2 regions of the Streptomyces sp. FIT100 genome follow, and region 1 is predicted to be linked to the other one. Evidence: riboswitches for the same ligand, from Rfam matches in the RefSeq annotation. Region 1 holds a riboswitch; the other holds the start of a gene.

The links. Region 1 has a riboswitch for thiamine pyrophosphate ahead of thiC (phosphomethylpyrimidine synthase ThiC). Riboswitches for the same ligand answer to the same signal wherever they lie in the genome.
Region 2: another riboswitch for thiamine pyrophosphate. It lies ahead of KK483_RS26360 (thiamine ABC transporter substrate binding subunit); the one in region 1 lies ahead of thiC (phosphomethylpyrimidine synthase ThiC).

The regions. Positions count from the first base shown of each region.
Region 1 covers NZ_CP075715.1:3,912,488-3,919,727, reverse strand. Annotated here, with positions in the region: gene KK483_RS17585 (IclR family transcriptional regulator) at 53-814, shown strand; gene KK483_RS17580 (SsgA family sporulation/cell division regulator) at 924-1,355, shown strand; gene KK483_RS17575 (YibE/F family protein) at 1,358-2,746, opposite strand; TPP riboswitch at 2,818-2,950, shown strand; gene thiC (phosphomethylpyrimidine synthase ThiC) at 2,943-4,721, shown strand; gene KK483_RS17565 (hypothetical protein) at 4,864-5,694, opposite strand; gene KK483_RS17560 (metallophosphoesterase) at 5,842-6,951, opposite strand; gene KK483_RS17555 (LacI family DNA-binding transcriptional regulator) at 7,224-7,240, opposite strand, start outside.
Region 2 covers NZ_CP075715.1:5,819,582-5,826,821, forward strand. Annotated here, with positions in the region: gene KK483_RS26330 (phosphatidate cytidylyltransferase) at 1-481, shown strand, start outside; gene KK483_RS26335 (endonuclease/exonuclease/phosphatase family protein) at 811-1,749, shown strand; gene KK483_RS26340 (aminoglycoside phosphotransferase family protein) at 1,746-2,678, opposite strand; gene KK483_RS26345 (hypothetical protein) at 2,710-2,853, opposite strand; gene KK483_RS26350 (DUF6233 domain-containing protein) at 2,949-3,293, opposite strand; gene rlmN (23S rRNA (adenine(2503)-C(2))-methyltransferase RlmN) at 3,446-4,552, shown strand; TPP riboswitch at 4,583-4,693, shown strand; gene KK483_RS26360 (thiamine ABC transporter substrate binding subunit) at 4,776-5,903, shown strand; gene KK483_RS26365 (iron ABC transporter permease) at 5,957-7,240, shown strand, end outside.

The DNA of each region.
Region 1 (7,240 bases):
CACAGCTACGGCTCCTGCTCCAGCCACCGCTCCAGCGCCGGTTCCTGTTCCGGTGACGGCGACCGCCGCACCCACCCTGATCGGGTCCGTGCAGCGGGCGTTGAGACTGCTGGAGGCCGTGGGCTCCCACGTGGCCGGGGCCCCCGCCAAGCAGCTCGCGCGCGAAGCGGGACTTCCGCTTCCCACGGCCTACCATCTGCTGCGGACCCTGACGCACGAGGGCTATCTCCGGCGCGAGAAGGGCGTGTTCGTCTTCGGTGAGGCGGCCCTGAGGCTCGCCGTCGGGGGAGCGCTGCAGAATCGTCGCAGCAGGATCGAGGACGCCCTGGTCCACTGGCGCGACGCCATCGGCGTGCCCGTCTACTTCGCCGTCTACCGCGAGGGTGAGATCGAACTCGTCGCCGTCGCGGACACTCCGTACGCACCCGCCGTGGACGAATGGGCCGACTTCCGCGAGACCGGCCATGCGCATGCGATCGGCCAGTGCCTGCTGAGTCAGCTCGACGAGAAGGCGCGCCAGGACCACCTCGACCGTCACCCCGTCCAGGCGATCACGCCGTACACGGTCCGTGACCGGCGCGTCCTGCTGGAGCGGCTCGGCTCGACGGGCCGGATGCAACCGCTCGTCGAGCGACAGGAATATGCTCTCGGCACCGTTTGTGCGGCAATTCCGATCACTGCCGGTTCCACGGCCGCCGCCATAGCGATTTCCCTCCCTCTCCATCAGCAAGAGCGGCTGCTGCCGGCCGTTGAACAGCTGCGCAGCGGTATCGGGAGTCTGCTGAGTTCGTTCGCCTTCTCTATCAGTATCTGAAAAATCACTCCTTGTGATCTCCTGGTGACTGCAGCACGATGGCGTGCAGAGTGCCAAGGGGGATCATTCTTGGCCGTTTTCATCAACAGCGGGGTATGCGGGGTACATGATGCGCGAGTCGGTTCAGGCCGAGGTCCTGATGAGCTTCCTGGTCTCCGAGGAGCTCTCGTTCCGGATCCCGGTGGAACTCCGTTATGAGTCGGGGGATCCATACGCGGTCCGTATGACCTTCCACCTGCCTGGTGACGCGCCCGTGACCTGGGCCTTCGGCCGAGAGTTGCTGCTCGACGGCATCAACGCGCCCAGCGGGGACGGCGATGTGCACATCGCGCCGACTGAGCCGGCAGGGCTGTCCGACGTCTGCATCCGGCTCCAGGTGGGGGCCGACCGGGCACTGTTCCGGGCGGGCGCCGCACCCCTGGTGGCCTTCCTCGACCGGACCGACAAACTCGTTCCGCTGGGGCAGGAGCGCACGCTCGGCGACTTCGAGGACCACCTGGAGGAGGCGCTCGGCCGGATCCTCGCGGAGAACGCCGGCTGAGGTCAGCGCTTGCGGCGCCGGCCCCTTCCGCCCCGTACTGCCGCTGCCGCCCCGCCGGCGGCGCCCGCCGGGCGGTCGGCGGAGACGACGAGGGCCGCGAGCACGGTGGTGACGGGTACGGACGCGACCAGGCCGATCGAGCCGATCAGCGTCCGTACGATCTCCTCCGCCACCAGCTCGCTGTTGGCGACCGTGCCCACGCCGGACTCCGCGATCGAGAAGAGCAGCAGCAGCGGCAGCGACGCACCGGCGTAGGCGAGGATGAGTGTGTTGACGACCGAGGCGATGTGGTCGCGGCCGATCCGGATGGCGGCCCGGTAGAGCCCGCGCGGTCCCAGCGTCGAATCCGCCTGGTGCAGCTCCCAGACCGCGGAGGTCTGGGTCACCGTCACATCGTCGAGCACACCGAGCGAACCGATGATCACGCCCGCAAGAAGCAGACCGGACATGTCGATGCCCGGGTAGAGGCCGTGGATCAGACCGGTGTTGTCGTCCGTGTTCCCGCTCAGCGCCGCCCAGCCGATGAAGAGCGAGCCGAGCAGCCCGATCAGCAGCAGCGAGATCAGTGTGCCGATCACCGCGACCGACGTACGGGCGGACAGGCCGTGGCACATGTACAGGGCGATGAGCATGATCGCGCTCGCCCCGACGACGGCCACGATCAGTGGATTCGAGCCCTGCAGGATCGCCGGCAGGATGAACAGCGTCAGGACGGCGAAGCTGATGACCAGCGCGATCAGTGCCATGACCCCGCGCATCCGCCCCACCGCGACGACCACGATGGCGAAGATCCCGGCGAGCAGCGTCATCGGGAACTGCCGGTCCACGTCGGCGACCGAGTACTGCAGATCGCGCGGTGCGTCGGGCGCGTACGCCACCACGACGCCCTGGCCCTCGTGCAGTTGGCGCGTCGAGTCCGGCTGCACGATCTCGGTGAACGTACGGCCCGCGTCCTTGCCGCTCGTGACCTCGACGGTCGCCTTCCCGCACGTGCCCTGCTGGGAATTGACCGCTTCCCGGCCCTCGGGCGTCGAGGTGTCGCCGGTCGGGGGCACCTGCCCGGCGTTCACGTCCTCGCAGGGGACCTGCTCGACCTCCACCACCTTCGCCGACTCGGTCTGCCGGTCGAAGCCGACACCCGTGCGCTCGTGGCCCGGTGCGCCGCCCGGCCAGAGGACGACGAGCCCCACCGCCACGGCGGTGGCGAAAGGAATCAGCACCGCGGCGATGACCCGCTGGAGGTGGCGGGAGACGGGCGCGGCCGGGCCATGACCGTGCGCATGGCCGTGGTCGTGGATGCCGGAGCGGTCGGCGGCCCGGTCGTCCGCCCGGCCGTCCGTGCTGCCGGGCCTGCGGCCGTCCGGTTCGGGGCTCTGCTGCGAGGAAGTCACCGACCGATCATCGCAAGAACGGAAGGGGCCCACTGTTCAGCACGCCCGATATGGCGCTAGCGTGGTGGGACCTTTGCACACGCGGGAGCTCGGAGCACCGGGCTGAGAGGGCGCTGACCTCCGTACATCCGTACGGGAAAGCTGCGCCGACCGCCGAACCTGTTACCGGGTAATGCCGGCGTAGGGAGTAGGTCTCATGACCACATCGGACACGCGCACGCCTGCCTCCAGTTCGTCCGAGGCCGGGAAGTCCATCGGCTGGCACAAGGGATACGTCGAGGGCTCGCGCCCCGACATCCGGGTGCCCGTCCGCCAAGTGCACCTCACCAACGGCAAGGACGTGACCCTGTACGACACGTCCGGGCCGTACACCGATCCGAACGTCGGGACCGACGTCCGCCGCGGGCTGTCGCCGCTGCGGGAGAACTGGATCATCGGTCGCGGCGACACCGAGGAGTACGCCGGCCGTCCCGTCCGCCCCGAGGACGACGGCATCAAGCACACCTCGCCGCGCGGCGGGCTGCGCAACCTCGACGCGGTCTTCCCCGGCCGCCCGCGCCAGCCCCGCCGGGGCCGCGAGGGACAGGCCGTGACGCAGCTGGCGTACGCCCGCCGTGGCGAGGTCACGCCGGAGATGGAGTACGTGGCGATCCGGGAGAACGTCTCGCCCGAGGTCGTGCGCGAGGAGATCGCCGCCGGGCGGGCGGTCCTTCCGGCGAACGTCAACCACCCGGAGACCGAGCCGATGATCATCGGCAAGCGGTTCCTGGTGAAGGTCAACGCCAACATCGGCAACTCCGCCGTGACCTCCTCCATCGAGGAGGAGGTGGAGAAGATGACCTGGGCGACCCGCTGGGGCGCGGACACGGTCATGGACCTCTCCACCGGCCGCAATATCCACACCACCCGCGAGTGGGTGCTGCGCAACTCCCCCGTGCCGATCGGCACCGTCCCGCTCTACCAGGCGCTGGAGAAGGTCGACGGCAGCGCCGAGGAGCTGAGCTGGGAGATCTACAAGGACACCGTCATCGAGCAGGCGGAGCAGGGCGTCGACTACATGACGGTCCACGCGGGCGTGCTGCTGCGGTACGTGCCGCTGACCGCCCGCCGCAAGACCGGCATCGTCTCGCGCGGCGGCTCGATCATGGCCGCGTGGTGCCTCGCGCACCACAAGGAGTCGTTCCTGTACGAGAACTTCGAGGAGCTCTGCGAGATCCTCGCGGCGTACGACGTCACGTACTCGCTCGGCGACGGCCTGCGGCCCGGCTCGATCGCGGACGCCAACGACGAGGCGCAGTTCGCCGAGTTGAGGACCCTCGGGGAGCTCAACACGATCGCCAAGCGCCACAACGTGCAGACGATGATCGAGGGCCCGGGGCACGTCCCGATGCACAAGATCAAGGAGAACATCGACCTCCAGCAGGAGATCTGCGAGGAGGCTCCCTTCTACACCCTGGGGCCCCTGACGACCGATGTGGCTCCCGCGTACGACCACATCACCAGCGGCATCGGCGCCGCCATGATCGCCTGGTGGGGCACGGCGATGCTCTGCTACGTCACGCCCAAGGAGCATCTGGGCCTGCCGAACCGGGACGACGTCAAGACCGGCGTCATCACCTACAAGATCGCGGCTCATGCCGCCGATCTTGCCAAGGGGCACCCGGGCGCGCAGGAGTGGGACGACGCCCTCTCCGACGCGCGCTTCGAGTTCCGCTGGGAGGACCAGTTCAATCTGGCCCTCGACCCGGACACGGCACGGGAGTTCCACGACGAGACACTGCCGGCGGAGCCGGCCAAGACCGCGCATTTCTGTTCCATGTGCGGGCCGAAGTTCTGCTCGATGAAGATCTCGCAGGACATCAGGCGCGAGCACGGCGGCGAGCTGAAGGCCGACGAGATCGAGGCGGGCATGGCGGAGAAGTCCGCCGAGTTCGCGGCGGCCGGGAGCCGGGTGTACCTGCCGATCGCGGACTGAACCGGCGCCGGTCCGTGTGCGCGGTGGAGGCCCCGTCCGGGTCTCCACCGCTCGACGGCGGTAGCGCCGCCGCCGACAGCGGCAGGGACTGAGGCGACCATGGCGAGAGCCGACGGTCCCCGGTGGCCCCCGCTGCTGTCGGCTATTCCGGCTGGTGTTCCGGAGGGCCGAAGTCCGGGCTGGTGAAGTCCGGGCTGGTGAACGTCGGGCGGGAAGTGGTCGAGGACCCCTCGCTGGGGCTGGAGAAGTCGGGTCCGCTGTAGCCGACCTTGGGGATCCGGTTCATCCGGCGGGGCGGGCCGGGGGAGGCCGGGTCGGCGCTGGGGTCGGCGAGGGCGGCGCGCAGGAACGGGACGACACCGCGCTCCAGGAGCGCGTGGCGCCATGCCTCCCGGGCGCGGGCCACTTCGTCGGGCAGTTCACCGCCCGGTTCCTCCGCGGGCAGCTGCGTCGCGCCGTTGCGCAGGGCGGTGATCAGCAGACCGATCGCGGCGGCCAGGAGCCCCGCCGCCGTCAGCGCCCCGAAGAACCAGCCGGCCGTCAGCAGGGTCTCCGCGAAGGAGGGTTCAGGGCTGAGCGCCTTCAGGGTGTAGCCCACGAGCAGAAAGATCACCGCTGCCGTGCCCGCCAGGACCGGCGCCAGGACGGTGAGCACGGCGCCGAAACCGGCCCCGGCGGACGAGTCGGCCGTGCCACTGGCCGCCGCGCCCAGCACCGAGCTCCGTACGGATGAGGCGGAGGGCGAGCGCAGCTCCTCCCGGACCTTCACGAAGTGCTCGTACTCCGCTGCCGCGGCGCTGGTTATCAGCGCGGTGGCGTTGAGGGCCATGGTGCGCAGTTGCTCGGCGTTGAGCCGCTTCCCGACGGCGGCGAGATCCGGGCGGTCGTGTGCGTTGCGCAGCGCGTCGTCGAGGATGCGCTCGTAGTCGGCGCGGTCCTCGGTCAGCAGGTGCGGAGCGCTGTTCATGTGCATCCCCCGATGCTCCGTAGGGCCGGATTGCCCGCGTGTGTGGGCGGTTGGGCAGAAACGGAGGAGAGCCTGCTACGGATAAGCCGATGGTAGAGCGGTTAATGCACGGGGTGACAGGGGGTTTCCGGAAATCGCCTGCCCCGGATTGGCTCAGCCATGCAGTGGCAGCCGGCACACCAGCAGCTTTCCGGCCATGGTCACTCCGCCGTCCATCGCGATGGCGAGCCCGTCCGCGTACACGTGCGGGCCCTCGACGACGGCGCTGGAGCCGCCCTGGCCGTCCGCCGCGTCCTCGGTGCCGACCTGGCCCAGGAGATACGGAATCGGGCTGTGGCCATGGACGATGCGCCCGCCGCCGTAGGCCGTGAGCAGGTCGCGCACGGCCTGCGGGCCGTCCTCGTCACGGAAGGCGAAGCGCTTGGTGAACTTGCGGAAGAGGTCCCAGCACTCGTCGGCGTCGTTCCGGTTGAGGATCTCGTGGACCTTGTCGTTGACGTCCGCGATCGTCGTGCCGTACTCGAGGTAGGCGGTCGTGTCGGAGTGCAGCAGCAGATGCCCGTCCTCCTCGACGACCGCGTCCAGCCGGGCCATCCACTGGAGATGGACGTCCTGGAGGCGGTCCATGTCGCTCTTCTGGCCACCGTTGAGCAGCCATGCGGCCTGGAAGGTGGCGGTGCCGGCACCGGAGTTGACGGGCGTGTCGCCGAAGCGCTTGGCGCCGATGAGCAGCAGTTCGTGGTTGCCCATCAGGGCCTTGCAGTAGCCGCCCGCGGCCGCGGCCTCGGCCGAGAGCCGCATGACGAGGTCGATGACGCCGATGCCGTCGGGGCCGCGGTCGGTGAAGTCGCCGAGGAACCACAGCCGGGCGTTCCCCGCCGACCAGTGGCCTTCGTCGTCGATCAGGCCCTGTTCGCCGAGCGCGGCGACGAGCTCGTCGAGGTAGCCGTGGACGTCGCCGACGACGTAGAGCGGGCCGAGGCCGTCCGGCGCGGGGGCCTCCGTCTCCACCGGCTCGACGGTCACCTGCACGGTGTCCTCGCGGCGGTTGACCACCGGTAGGTCGCGCTCGGTCGGGGTGTACCCCTCCGGAAGCTCGTCGTCCGGGACGGCGTTCCCCGGGTGGTCGAGGACGTGCTCGTAGGACGGGGCCTCCGACTGCACGGGGACCTGCGCGTACGGAGGCACGCGGAAGTCACGCAACGTCGCCGTACGCACCACGGGTCCCGGACCGGCCCCCTGAGTCATCGACCCCTCCACCACCGTCGCGCCGCCCTGCACCGTCGGACCGGCCTGGTCGGGGCGGCCCGCGGTGTCGTGCGCCCATCATAGGAATGCGGATCGTGCTGTGTGACGCACCAGGGGTGCTGAATCCGGGTACACCCCCGGTCCACGGCCTGTTTCGCCCCAATTGGGCTGGTCCAGTCCAGTCCCTTGTCCAGTTCGGACCGCGTTTCGGGCCCGCTCCTGGGCCTGCCCCTCGGGCCCGGGCGGGCTCGTGCCGAGCTCGGTCCGGGCGCGTGCCGGGCCCGGGTCTACTCCGGGGCAGGCG
Region 2 (7,240 bases), 1.9 Mb from region 1:
GGGGCTGTTCGCCGCGTTCTACGTGCCCTTCCTGGCCACCTTCGTCGCGATGATGCTGACCGCCGACGACGGGCCGCAGCGGGTGTTCACGTTCCTGCTGCTGACCGTGGTCAGCGACACCGGCGCGTACGCGATCGGCTGGCGCTTCGGCAAGCACAAGCTGGCTCCGCGCATCAGCCCCGGGAAGACCCGGGAGGGTCTCGTCGGGGCCGTGACCTTCGGCATGGCGGCGGGCGCGGTCTGCATGCCGCTCCTGATCGACGGCGGCACCTGGTGGCAGGGGCTGCTCCTCGGCCTCGCGGTCGCGGTCAGCGCGACCCTCGGCGACCTGGGTGAGTCGATGATCAAGCGGGACCTCGGGATCAAGGACATGGGCACGCTGCTGCCGGGGCACGGCGGCATCATGGACCGGCTGGACTCGCTGCTGCCGACGGCACCGGTCGTCTGGCTGCTGTTCGTGCTCTTCGTAGGGTCCGGCTGAGCCGGTCCTGATCCTGCACAGGGGCTCGTCGTCCACGGGACGGCGGGCCCCTCGCGTTGTGCGACGCCCGCGGGCCGCCCCGACACCGGCACCGACATCCCCGCCGACCTCGCGGAGGTCCACGAGTCGCTGCCGCCGCTGATGTGACCCCGAGCGGAGCCCGAGCCTGTGGTCCGCAACCCGAGCCTCCGGTGGTGCGTCGTACGAGGCACGTCGCGCTCATGACCGTGGGGTGACGAAGGGCCTGGGCGGATGGGAGGGACCTGGTGGAGCGGGCGAACAGCTCTGTGGCGCCGGATCGGCCGACTCCGGCGCTCCGGTCGTGGGCCGTGGGAGGCCGGTCGCGCTGGGCACGCGGGCGGATCGTCGCGTCGCTCGCTGTCCTCACCGCCGGCTTGCTGGCCTGCCACTCGGCTGTGCCCAACGTCCTGGGCGGCGCCGGCAGCCTTCTGGAGACGTTCCTGCCCTGGCTCGGGCCGGCCGTTGCGCTGCTGCTCGTCCTCGCCCTGCTGCGCCGCTCGGCCGTCGCGCTGGTGGCTCTGCTGCTGCCCGCGGCCGTCTGGGGCGAGCTCTTCGGCGGGATGCTGCGGGCCGAGGAACGCGGCCCGCACGACATCGTCGTGCTTCAGCACAACGTCAGTGACGAGAACGCCGACCCTGCGGGCACCGCGAGTGCGCTGATCGAGTCCGCACCGGATCTCGTGGCTCTGGAAGAGCTGACCCCCTCCGCGATGCCGATCTACGAGGCGGCCCTGGCAGCGGACTATCCCTACCGTGCGGTCGAGGGAACCGTCGGGCTCTGGTCGAAGTACCCGCTGTCGGATATCCGGCCGGTGGACATCAAACCGGAGGGGATCAAGGAGGAATGGAGCCGCGGGGTGCGCTCCACGGCACGTTCCCCATGGGGCGACATCGCCGTGTACGTCGCCCACCTGCCCTCGGTCCGCGTCCGATGGAACGGCTTCAGCTCCGGCCGGCGGGACGAAAGCGCCGGACTGCTGGGCGCGGCCATCGCCGCCGAGCAGCTGGACAGGGTGATCCTGCTCGGTGACCTCAACAGCACGCTGGACGATCGAGGGCTGGCCCCGGTCACCTCGCGGACGGGCTCCGCCGAAGGGGACTTCGCCTTCAGCTGGCCCGCACGTCTTCCCGTGGCCCGGATCGACCACGTCATGACCCGCTCGGCGACCGTCACCGACGTATGGACCCTGCCCGCCACCGGCAGCGACCACCTGCCGATCGCCGCCGGCATCGAGCTCACGCCCTAGACGCGCTCCGTGAGCAACTCGGCCAGGCGGTCGGCGAATTCGGTGAGCCTGGCCAACCGCGATCCGCCGCGGGCGATCCGGAATCCGTGACGGCGGCCCCAGAACGCAGCCTGGACGGCATGGAACTGGGCCCAGCGCTGGACGCGCGCGCGATCGACTTCCGCGGCTTCGGCGAAGACGTCCAGAACGCGGTGGACGGCCTTGCGCAGGTCGTGTGCTTCGAGCACCGTCAGCGCGCGTGTCTTGAGCAGCGTGCCGCCGTCGTAGGCGGGGTCTCCCGCGTACCCCTTGGGGTCGACGGCCAGCCATGGCTCACGGTCGGCGCGCAGGATGTTCCGGGCGTGGAGGTCGCCGTGGATCAGGGTGTCCGGCTGGTCGCGGCCCAGCTCGTGAACGGTGGCAACGGCGGCGTCGACCACGCGACGCGTCAGCGCATGGGGCAACTCCCCGGCGTCCTGGCGCAGCTGCTCCTCCCAGCCGTCGGCCTGTTTCCGCAGCCGGGGCAGGCCGGGCGGCGCGGGGACGGCCAGTCGGTGGCTGATCCGTCCCGCGACAGCCACGACCTCGTCGGCGTCCTCGACCTCCGCCAGGGTCGACGTCCGGACGCGTTCCAGGAGCATCGCGAAACGCGTGTCGTCGCGCTCGTGCAGCAGGACGGCCCCGCGCCCGCCCCACGCCGCGAACGCGTCCGGTTCATGGACGTTGCCGGGATGCGGAAACGACACCTTGAGGACAGAGGTTCCCTCGACCGGCCGTCGCACGGGAACGACGACCCCGACACCCCCGTGCATGACCGCGCCGTCCGGGACACACCCCCAACGCCCCAGCAGCTCGTCCACGATCCCGGGCAGCTCGGCGAGCCACGCCGCTCCGGCCCGCCCCTCACGCTCGACGGTGCTCCGCGCGAATGCCTCCGGTACCGCGATCATCCGGGCACCCTACGCGCCGGCCCGTCGCCGGTCAGCCCGCGCCGTACTCGTGCGGTCGCCCGCCCTGCCACTCCACCCACTGCGGGTCGTCCAGCAGGTCCCACGCCTCGGGGAGGCCCGCGCGGCGCAGGAACTCGACCAGGTCGGCGTCGCTGCGGGCCAGGCCGGCGGTCACGGTGCGGATCGTGACCCGGCGGCCGCGGGTGCCCGTCGCGCGATGTACGAAGACCGGCGCGGTGCCCGTGCCCCCCGGCCGCGGTGCTTCGTGGTTCACAGCACACCCAGGTCATTGTCGGGGCGGCAGTACGGGCAGGCGGCGACGCCGTCCTCGGTGAGGGCGCGGAGGGCCTGCTCGCGGGTCAGGACCTTCGTGGACGTGCCGGCCATACCGCAGTCGTTCCCGTGGACGGGGTCCGGCGCGGGCCCGCCGCCCGCCCGTCGCACCGAGAGCTTCCAGCCGGGCTCGGGTGAGGGCAGCGCTCGCGACGCCCGTACGGCCGCCGCCGCCTCCTTCCGCTCCAGCTCCGCGACGGTCTCGTCGGTGCGGCACAGCTGCCGGACGAGCCATTCACGGACACTGTGCAGACGCTCCAGACGCGACACTTTTTCGGACACGGGTTCGATTCTAGGTGCCAGGTGGCCCCCAGTGACAGCCCGCCCGAGCGGGGCGCTCGTCGAAGCGCCGGACGGCGACAACGCCCGCCGAGCCGGGCCGTCCGACCGACGCCACCGGGCCACCGGATTCCGTCTGCGACACTGGATGCACCATGCCCAAGCCCGGAGAACTCACTTTCGTCGCCCCGCGCGGAGCCAAGAAGCCCCCGCGGCACCTCGCCGACCTCACGCCCGCCGAGCGCAAGGAGGTCGTCGCCGCGATCGGCGAGAAGCCGTTCCGCGCCAAGCAGCTGTCGCAGCACTACTTCGCGCGGTACGCCCACGACCCCGCCCAGTGGACCGACATCCCCGCCGCCGCGCGCGAGCGGCTCGCGTCGGAGCTGCTGCCCGATCTGATGTCCGTCGTCCGGCACATCTCCTGCGACGACGACACCACCCGCAAGACGCTGTGGCGGCTGCACGACGGGACGCTGGTCGAGTCGGTGCTGATGCGCTACCCGGACCGGGTCACGATGTGCATCTCCTCGCAGGCCGGCTGCGGCATGAACTGCCCGTTCTGCGCCACCGGCCAGGCCGGGCTCGACCGGAACCTGTCGACCGCCGAGATCGTGCACCAGATCGTGGACGGCATGCGGGCCCTGCGTGACGGCGAGGTCCCGGGCGGCCCCGCCCGGCTCAGCAACATCGTCTTCATGGGCATGGGCGAGCCGCTCGCCAACTACAAGCGGGTCGTCGGCGCCATCCGCCGGCTCACCGACCCCGAGCCGGACGGGCTCGGCATCTCGCAGCGCGGGATCACCGTCTCCACCGTCGGCCTCGTCCCGGCCATGCTGCGCTTCGCAGACGAGGGCTTCAAGTGCCGTCTCGCCGTCTCGCTGCACGCCCCCGACGATGAGCTCCGCGACACCCTCGTGCCCGTGAACACGCGCTGGAAGGTCCGGGAGGTGCTGGACGCCGCCTGGGAGTACGCGGAGAAGTCCGGCCGCCGGATCTCCATCGAGTACGCGCTCATCCGCGACATCAACGACCAGGCGTGGCGCGGTGATCTACTCGGTCGGCTCCTCAAGGGCAAGCGGGTCCATGTCAACCTGATCCCGCTCAACCCGACGCCGGGCTCGAAGTGGACGGCCTCGCGCCCCGAGGACGAGAAGGCGTTCGTCGAGGCCATCGCCGCCCACGGCGTGCCGGTGACGGTCCGGGACACCCGGGGGCAGGAGATCGACGGAGCGTGCGGACAGCTCGCCGCTTCCGAGCGTTGACCCCCGTGTAATCTGAGTCGAACAATTCTCATAATCCGACAGGGGAGCGCCACAGCGCTGAGAGTGCGGTGACCGTCAGACCGCAGACCCTCTGAACCTCGCCCCGGTCATTCGGGGTAGGAAGTTCGGACGTTACTCAAGCTGTTGCGCCCTGCCCGGATCCCGAACGCGGGACCCGGGCAGGGCCGCGTCTCTTCCTGGCCACCCCCAGGAGGACATCTCAGTGAGCACCACGAGCACCACGAGCACCACCAGGAACACCAAGCGGCTCGCCGCAACGGCGCTCGCCGCGGCCCTGGGCGTCAGCGCCCTCGCGGCCTGCGGGGGCGCGTCCGACGACGCCGCCTCCGGTTCCGGTTCCGGCAAGGGCTCCAAGACCGTGACGCTTGTCAGCCACGACTCCTTCAACGCCACTCCGGCGGTGCTCAAGGAGTTCACCGAGCAGACCGGCTACACGGTCAAGGTGCTGAAGAGCGGTGACGCCGTCGAGGCGCTCAACAAGGAGATCCTCACCAAGGGCTCCCCGCAGGGCGACGTCTTCTTCGGCGTCGACAACACCACCCTCTCCCGCGCCCTCGACAACGGTCTCTTCACGCCGTACGAGGCCAAGGGCCTGGACCGGGTCCCCGAGAGCGCCCAGCTCGACAAGGGCCGGCACCGGGTCACGCCCGTCGACACCGGCGACATCTGCGTCAACTACGACAAGAAGTACTTCGCCGACAAGAAGCTGGCCCCGCCGGTGACCCTCGACGACCTGGCGAAGCCCGCCTACAAGGACCTCCTCGTCGTCGAGAACGCCGAGCGCTCCTCGCCCGGCCTCGGCTTCCTCCTCGGCACCGCCGCCGCCTACGGCGACGAGGGCTGGCAGGACTACTGGAAGAAGCTGAAGGCCAACGGCGTCAAGGTCGTCGACAGCTGGGAGCTCGCCTACAACCAGGAGTTCTCCGGCTCGGCGGGCGGCAAGGCCGCCAAGGGCGACCGGCCGCTCGTCGTCTCGTACGCCTCCAGCCCGCCCGTCGAGGTGCTGTTCGCGAAGCCGCAGCCCAAGGAGGCGCCGACCGGGGTCGCGACCGGCACCTGCTTCCGCCAGACCGAGGCCGCGGGCCTGCTGAAGGGCGCGAGGAACGAGGCCGGGGGCAAGGCCCTGCTGGACTTCCTGATCAGCAAGAAGTTCCAGGAGGACATGCCGCTCCAGATGTTCGTGAACCCGGTGGTGAACGACGCCGAGGTGCCCGCGCTCTTCACCGAGTTCGGTGCCGTGGTCGACAAGCCGCAGACCATGGCGCCCGAGAAGATCGCCGACAGCCGTGACCAGTGGATCCAGTCGTGGTCCTCGCTCGTCCTGAAGTAGAAGCGACCGAAGCGGGCAGGACACTCCGCGGGAACGCGGCACGGCTCGCCCTGATGGCCGTGCCCGCCGCGTTCTTCGCGGTCTTCTTCGCCTACCCCGTGACCGCGATCGTCGGCCGCGGGTTCACGGCGGACGGGGCCTGGCGGTTCGGCCGCATCGGCGAGGTGCTGACCCGGCCGGAGATCGTGGACGTCCTCTGGTTCACCCTCTGGCAGGCGCTCGCGTCCACCGGGCTCACGCTGCTGCTCGCGCTCCCCGGCGCGTATGTCTTCGCGCGCTTCGACTTCCCCGGGAAGCAGGTGCTGCGCGCGGTCGTCACCGTGCCGTTCGTGCTGCCGACCGTCGTCGTCGGCACCGCCTTCCTCGCGCTGCTCGGCCGCGGCGGGCTCCTCGACGAGCTGTGGGGCGTACGGCTCGACACCACGGTCTGGGCGATCCTGCTCGCCCATGTCTTCTTCAACTACGCCGTGGTCGTACGGACCGTGGGCGGCCTGTGGTCGCAGCTCGACCCCCGCCAGGAGGAGGCGGCACGGGTCCTCGGAGCCGGACGGTTCGCCGCCTGGTACCGCGTCACCCTGCCCGCGCTGGCCCCGTCCGTGGCCGCGGCCGCGCTGATGGTGTTCCTCTTCACCTTCACCTCCTTCGGCGTCGTGCAGATCCTCGGCGGACCCGCCTACTCCACGGTCGAGGTGGAGATCTACCGGCAGACCGCCGACCGCCTCGACCTGCCGACGGCCGCCGTGCTCACGCTGGTCCAGTTCGCGGCAGTCGGCGCGATCCTCGCCGTGCACGCCCGGACCGTACGGCGGCGCGAGAGCGCCCTGAGACTCGTCGACCCGTCCCTGGCCGCGCACCGGCCGCGCGGCGCGGGCCAGTGGACGCTGTTCGCGGGGGTCCTCGCCACGATCGTGGTGCTGATCCTGGCGCCGCTCGCGGTACTGGTCGAGCGGTCGTTCGCGGGGGCCGGCGGCCCAGGCACCTACGGAGCCGGCTTCTACCAGGCCCTGCGGTCGGTCGAGGCGAGCGGCGGCACCTTCCTCGTACCGCCGCTGGAGGCGGTACGGAACTCCCTCCAGTACGCGCTCGCGGCCACCGCCATCGCCCTGCTCGTCGGCGGGCTCGCGGCCGCCGCGCTCACCCGCAGGGCCGGCAGGCTCGTACGGGGCTTCGACGCGCTGCTGATGCTGCCGCTCGGGGTCTCCGCCGTGACCGTCGGCTTCGGCTTCCTCATCACCCTCGACGAGCCACCGCTCGATCTGCGTACCTCATGGATCCTGGTGCCGCTCGCCCAGGCCCTGGTCGGGGTGCCGTTCGTGGTCCGCACCATGCTTCCCGTG